3 regions of the Enterobacter cloacae complex sp. HYC074_NIDB genome follow, and region 2 is predicted to be linked to each of the others. Evidence: predicted binding sites of a transcription regulator. Region 2 holds the regulator's gene; each other region holds the start of a gene.
The links. The regulator LexA, encoded in region 2, represses DNA repair genes until DNA is damaged. The targets are predictions, from matches to a motif close to TNCTGTATGTACATACAGNA.
Positions count from the first base shown of each region.

Region 1: the regulator LexA is predicted to act here: its motif matches at 1,163-1,182, upstream of rmuC (DNA recombination protein RmuC).
Region 3: the regulator LexA is predicted to act here: its motif matches at 1,200-1,219, upstream of metR (HTH-type transcriptional regulator MetR).

Region 1 covers NZ_CP114214.1:286,246-288,516, forward strand. Annotated here, with positions in the region: gene O1724_RS01420 (dienelactone hydrolase family protein) at 1-65, opposite strand, end outside; gene udp (uridine phosphorylase) at 325-1,086, shown strand; gene rmuC (DNA recombination protein RmuC) at 1,226-2,271, shown strand, end outside.
Region 2 covers NZ_CP114214.1:393,702-395,972, forward strand. Annotated here, with positions in the region: gene plsB (glycerol-3-phosphate 1-O-acyltransferase PlsB) at 1-19, opposite strand, end outside; gene O1724_RS01910 (diacylglycerol kinase) at 174-542, shown strand; gene lexA (transcriptional repressor LexA) at 651-1,259, shown strand; gene dinF (MATE family efflux transporter DinF) at 1,323-2,271, shown strand, end outside.
Region 3 covers NZ_CP114214.1:282,058-284,328, reverse strand. Annotated here, with positions in the region: gene metE (5-methyltetrahydropteroyltriglutamate--homocysteine S-methyltransferase) at 1-1,134, opposite strand, end outside; gene metR (HTH-type transcriptional regulator MetR) at 1,251-2,204, shown strand; gene O1724_RS01405 (carboxylate/amino acid/amine transporter) at 2,092-2,271, opposite strand, start outside.

The DNA.
Region 1 (2,271 bases), 110 kb from region 2:
GGGGTTGAGACGATGGTTGAAGCGTGCGGGGCCGCAGCAGGTGCAAAACCGGTTTTTTCAGTCATGGCATTCTCCGTACCAATGAATGGATTAGCGCAAAGATAAATATAGACACCAGGTTAACAACCCACAGTGCCTTATAGCGTCTATCTTTTGTGCAGCACCCGGCGATATAACTTGTTAATGTGATGTGAATCACTATTTTATGGAAATTAACTGCAATCATTTTCATTCATGGTGAGGTGTGTCACGAAATAATGCACATTGCTTCTGTAAAGTACCGTTTTACTTCTTCTGACAAACCGACCCACAGAGGAGTCACCTATGTCTAAGTCTGATGTTTTTCATCTCGGCCTCACTAAAAACGATTTACAAGGGGCTACGCTTGCTATCGTCCCTGGCGATCCAGAGCGTGTGGAAAAGATCGCCGCGCTGATGGATAAGCCGGTTAAGCTGGCAGCGCATCGCGAATTCACCACCTGGCGCGCAGAGCTGGACGGTAAAGCGGTGATCGTGTGCTCTACCGGTATTGGTGGCCCGTCTACCTCTATCGCCGTTGAAGAGCTGGCGCAGCTGGGCATTCGTACTTTCCTGCGCATCGGCACCACAGGCGCCATTCAGCCGCACATCAACGTGGGCGACGTGCTGGTTACCACCGCATCCGTGCGGCTGGACGGGGCAAGCCTGCACTTTGCTCCGATGGAATTCCCGGCAGTGGCCGATTTCGAATGCACCACCGCGCTGGTTGAAGCCGCGAAATCCGTGGGCGCCACCACCCACGTGGGCGTAACTGCCTCTTCCGATACCTTCTACCCGGGCCAGGAGCGTTACGACACCTTCTCTGGTCGCGTGGTGAGCCGTTTCAAAGGCTCCATGGAAGAGTGGCAGTCGATGGGCGTCATGAACTACGAAATGGAATCTGCGACGCTGCTGACCATGTGCGCGAGCCAGGGTCTGCGTGCCGGTATGGTGGCGGGCGTTATCGTCAACCGTACCCAACAGGAGATCCCGAACGCTGAAACCATGAAGCAGACTGAAAGCCATGCGGTGAAAATCGTGGTTGAAGCGGCGCGCCGCCTGATCTAATTCTCTCTTCAGTGCTAAAAGGCCGACATGCTCGGCCTTTTCTTTTTGCGTAACGCCTCGCAGGAAAACCCTTTCAAACTGGACGTTCATACAGCACAATTCTATTTTGTGCGGGTTAGACGTGGATGCAGGGGGCATTGTGGATATTTCAATCCTGGTTTATGCGGTAGTTGCGCTGGTGAGCGTGGGGATTGGCTGGCTCATTTGCGGCTACCAACATGCTCAGCAGAAAGCCGATCAGCTGGCAGAGCGCGAAGAGATCGTCGCCGAACTCAGCGCGACGAAACAACAGCTTGCGCTGAGTGACCACTGGCGCGATGAGTGTGAACTGCTCAATAACGAACTGCGCAATCTGCGCGACATTAACACCTCGCTGGAGGCCGATCTCCGGGAAGTGACCACCCGCCTTGAGTCCACCCAACTGCACGCCGAAGACAAAATCCGTCAGATGATCAACAGCGAGCAGCGTCTTAGCGAGCAGTTTGAGAACCTCGCGAACCGCATTTTTGAGCACAGCAATCGCCGCGTGGATGAGCAGAACCGTCAGAGCCTGAACAGCCTGCTGACGCCCCTGCGTGAGCAGTTGGACGGCTTTCGACGTCAGGTACAGGACAGCTTTGGTCAGGAGGCCCGCGAGCGCCACACGCTGGCGCATGAAATTCGTAATCTCCAGCAGCTGAATGCGCAGATGGCGCAGGAGGCGGTTAACCTGACGCGCGCACTGAAAGGTGATAACAAAGCGCAGGGAAACTGGGGCGAAGTGGTCATGACGCGCGTGCTGGAGGCCTCTGGCCTGCGCGAAGGATACGAATACGAAACGCAGGTCAGCATTGAAAACGATGCGCGCTCGCGGATGCAGCCGGATGTCATTGTTCGTCTGCCACAGGGCAAAGATGTGGTTATCGACGCCAAAATGACGCTGGTGGCCTATGAGCGCTACTTCAACGCGGAAGATGACTACACCCGCGAAACAGCGTTGCAGGAGCACATCGCCTCCGTGCGTAACCATATCCGTCTGCTGGGCAGAAAAGATTATCAACAGTTGCCGGGGCTGCGATCGCTGGATTATGTGCTGATGTTCATTCCGGTTGAGCCAGCCTTCCTGCTGGCGCTCGACAGACAGCCCGAACTGATCACCGAAGCGCTGAAAAATAACATTATGCTGGTCAGCCCCACCACGCTGCT
Region 2 (2,271 bases):
TTCGTGGCCAGCCGGACATAAACGATGTAAAGCCTCTGGTTAATAATGCAATTGCGGCGCAAGGATAACAGAAAGCGCGCAAAATTTCTGTTGTTACCCGTCATACTTCAGGTTGCAGCAAAACGCGCTGCGGCTTTAGTTACAGACGCTATTTATCATAAAAGGTTCTTTTAATGGCCAATAATACCACTGGGTTAACTCGAATCATTAAAGCTGCCGGTTATTCATGGAAAGGTTTCCGCGCTGCATGGGTTAATGAAGCCGCTTTCCGCCAGGAGGCGGTTGCTGCAATCGTTGCCGTTGTCATCGCCTGCTTCCTTGATGTTGATGCTATCACCCGCGTACTGCTCATCGGATCTGTCTTTCTGGTGATGATAGTGGAAATTCTTAATAGCGCTATTGAGGCCGTTGTTGACCGAATCGGGTCGGAATTCCATGAATTGTCTGGCCGGGCGAAAGACATGGGTTCCGCTGCCGTACTGCTGGCGATTATCACTGCGGCGATCACCTGGGTCACGCTGCTTTGGTCGCATTTCCGATGAGCCTCGAGGAATAATTAAGTCCCTGGTTTTTTGTGCAGTTTTTGGTTCCAAAATCGCCTTTGACTGTATATACTCACAGCATAACTGTATATACACCCAGGGGGCGGTATGAAAGCGTTAACGACCAGGCAGCAAGAGGTGTTTGATCTCATTCGGGATCATATCGGCCAGACGGGTATGCCACCCACGCGTGCAGAAATTGCGCAGCGTCTGGGCTTCCGTTCTCCTAATGCTGCCGAAGAGCACCTTAAAGCGCTGGCGCGTAAGGGCGTGATTGAGATTGTTTCCGGCGCCTCACGCGGTATTCGTCTGCTGGTGGAAGAAGAGAGCGGTATTCCGCTGGTGGGTCGCGTAGCGGCAGGTGAACCTCTGCTGGCGCAGCAGCACATCGAAGGGCACTATCAGGTTGATCCAGGCATGTTCAAGCCGAGCGCCGATTTCCTGCTGCGCGTTAGCGGAATGTCCATGAAAGATATCGGTATTCTGGATGGCGATCTGCTGGCGGTACACAAAACGCAGGACGTGCGTAACGGGCAAGTCGTGGTGGCGCGCATTGATGATGAAGTGACGGTTAAGCGCCTGAAGAAACAAGGCAATACCGTGCAGCTTCTGCCTGAAAACAATGAATTCTCCCCGATTGTGGTGGATCTCCGCGAGCAGAGCTTCTCTATTGAAGGACTGGCGGTCGGCGTTATCCGCAACGGTGAATGGCTGTAATCTCTTCCTGACAGGCTGTAGTTCCTCTACAGCCTGGCCTGTTTTCTGATTCCGGTAATTTCCATGGCATTGCTAACTTCTGCCGATAAGGCGTTGTGGCGTCTTGCGCTACCGATGATTTTTTCCAATATTACCGTTCCTCTGCTTGGGCTGGTGGATACGGCGGTTATCGGGCATCTCGATTCGCCGATTTATCTCGGCGGCGTCGCGATCGGCGCAACGGCGACCAGCTTTCTCTTTATGCTGCTGCTTTTTCTGCGCATGAGTACGACGGGCCTGACGGCCCAGGCGTATGGTGCAAAAGATCCCCTGCGTCTGGCGCGTGCGCTGGTTCAGCCGCTCATTCTGGCATTCGGTGCCGGCGCGTTAATCGTTCTGTTGCGTACGCCGCTGATTGATCTTGCGCTCCATATTGTAGGCGGCAGCGATGCCGTACTGGAACAGGCCCGGCGGTTCCTCGAAATTCGCTGGCTCAGCGCGCCCGCTTCACTGGCAAACCTGGTCCTGCTGGGCTGGCTGCTGGGCGTGCAGTACGCCCGCGCGCCGGTGATCCTGCTGGTGGTGGGCAACCTGCTTAACATTATGCTCGATCTGTGGCTGGTGATGGGGCTGCACATGAACGTCCGGGGCGCGGCGCTGGCCACGGCGATTGCCGAGTACGGTACGCTGCTAATTGGTTTGGGAATGGTCTGGCGCGTACTGGCGATGCGCGGTATCACCCTGGATCTGCTGAAATCGGCCTGGCGCGGCAACATTCGTAAGCTGCTGGCGCTTAATCGCGACATCATGCTCCGTTCGCTCCTGCTGCAACTCTGCTTTGGCGCCTTAACCGTTTTTGGTGCGCGTCTTGGGCCTGAAATCGTCGCAGTCAACGCAGTGCTCATGACGTTACTGACCTTTACCGCTTACGCGCTGGATGGTTTTGCTTACGCCGTCGAGGCGCATTCAGGGCAGGCCTATGGCGCGCGTGAAAGCGGCCAGTTACGTGAGGTCTGGCGTGCTGCCTGTCGTC
Region 3 (2,271 bases), 110 kb from region 2:
GATCGGAGCGCTCCAGTCGGTAATCGCTGCCGTGTCGCCGCTGTTTAGCGCGTCGCGCAGCAGAGCCAGCTCCTCACACTTTTGCAGAGCAAAGGCAAACCAGCTTTTCACCTCAGGGTCGAGTCGGGTCTCCACGCTCAGGTCGATCGGGCTGTGCAGCAGGGAACAGGAAGAGGCTACCCACAATTCACGTTTACCGACAATGTCCTTAATTTGTGCATATTTCTCGGTGAGATCGGCACGCCAGACGTTACGACCATTCACCAGACCGGCAGAGAGCAGCCACTCCGCAGGCAGACGCTTGTGCAACTCTGCCACATCGTCTTTGCCGTGAACGAGATCAACGTGCAGACCCTGAACCGGCAGCGCAGTAATGGTGTCGAGGTTAGGCGTTACGCCCTCGAAATAGGTGGTCAGCAGCAGCTTCACCTGGCCCGTGAGCGCGTCATACGCCGGTTTGAAGGCATCCAGCCACGCCTGCGGCAGCTCAAGCACCAGCGCCGGTTCATCGATTTGCACCCACTGAATACCGCGCTTACCCAGCTCAATCAGCACCTGCTTATAAACCGGCAGAATATCGTTCAGCAGGCTGAGGCGGTCGAACTGCTCACCTTTCACTTTGCCCAGCCACAGGTAGGTGACCGGCCCCAGCAGCACGGGTTTCACCTGGTGACCCAGCGCCAGCGCTTCGTCCACTTCATCCAGAAGCTGGGTCCAGGTCAGTTTGAACTGCTGGCCCTTAACGAACTCCGGCACCATATAGTGATAGTTGGTGTTAAACCACTTGGTCATTTCCGCCGCTGCCGCTGGCTCACCCGTTGGCGCGCGGCCACGGCCGATGCGGAACAGGGTATCGATATCCACCGATCCATCGTTGTTCTGATGACGAGCCGGCACGTTGCCAAGCAGCAGGCTGGTGGTCAGAACATGGTCGTACCAGGCGAAATCGCCCACCGGCAGCAGGTCTACGCCCGCCTGTTTTTGCTGATCCCAGTGACGCGCGCGCAGCTCGCGTCCCACCGCCAGCAGTTCTTCGCGGGTGGCGTTACCCGCCCAGTAGCTTTCTTGCGCTTTTTTCAGCTCGCGACGCAGACCAACGCGAGGGAAACCGAGAGTGTGAGTGCGGATTGTCATGGCATACCCCTTGTAGAAATTCGTTATTTAGACGTCCAGATGTTTACACTTCTATAATTGGCAGGTACTGTATATTCCTCAAGCGCAAAATGTTCATGCCGAAGTGAAGGACTTTCATGATCGAGATTAAACACCTGAAAACGCTACAAGCGTTGCGGAACTGCGGTTCTCTTGCGGCGGCAGCGGCCACGCTGCACCAGACTCAGTCTGCCCTTTCTCACCAGTTCAGCGATCTGGAACAACGCCTCGGCTTTCGTCTTTTTGTGCGTAAGAGCCAGCCTTTGCGCTTTACGCCGCAGGGCGAAATTTTGCTTCAGCTGGCGAACCAGGTGCTGCCGCAGATTGCCAGCGCGTTGCAGTCCTGCAACGAGCCGCAGCAGACCACCCTGCGCATCGCCATTGAGTGTCACAGCTGTATTCAGTGGCTGACCCCCGCGCTTGAGAACTTCCGCCAGAAGTGGCCGCAGGTGGAGATGGACTTCAAATCCGGCGTCACGTTTGATCCGCAGCCGTCGCTTCAGCAGGGTGAGCTGGATCTGGTGATGACCTCAGATATTCTGCCACGCAGCGGTCTGCACTATTCGCCAATGTTTGATTTTGAGGTGCGTCTGGTGCTGGCCCCGGACCATCCGCTGGCCGCCAAAACGCGTATCACGCCGGAAGATCTGGCAACGGAGACGCTGCTGATTTACCCGGTACAGCGCAGTCGTCTGGATATCTGGCGCCATTTCCTGCAACCCGCAGGCATCAGCCCACAGCTGAAAAGCGTGGATAACACGCTGCTGTTAATTCAGATGGTGGCGGCCAGAATGGGAATTGCGGCGCTGCCGCACTGGGTGGTCGAGACGGTTGAACGCCAGGGTCTGGTGGTTACCAAAACCCTGGGTGAAGGACTGTGGAGCCGGCTGTACGCCGCCGTGCGCGATGGCGAGCAACGTCAGCCAATTACGGAAGCGTTTATTCGCTCAGCGCGGAACCACGCGTGCGACCATCTTCCGTTTGTGCGGAGCGCGGAGCGACCCAGCGGCGATGTACCCACAGCGAAGCCAGGATCACCGTTCCCCCAATAAGGAAACTCGGCCAGTGCGGCTGCTCCTGCCAGATGGCGAGGTTCACCAGTAGCCCCGCCGGCACGTG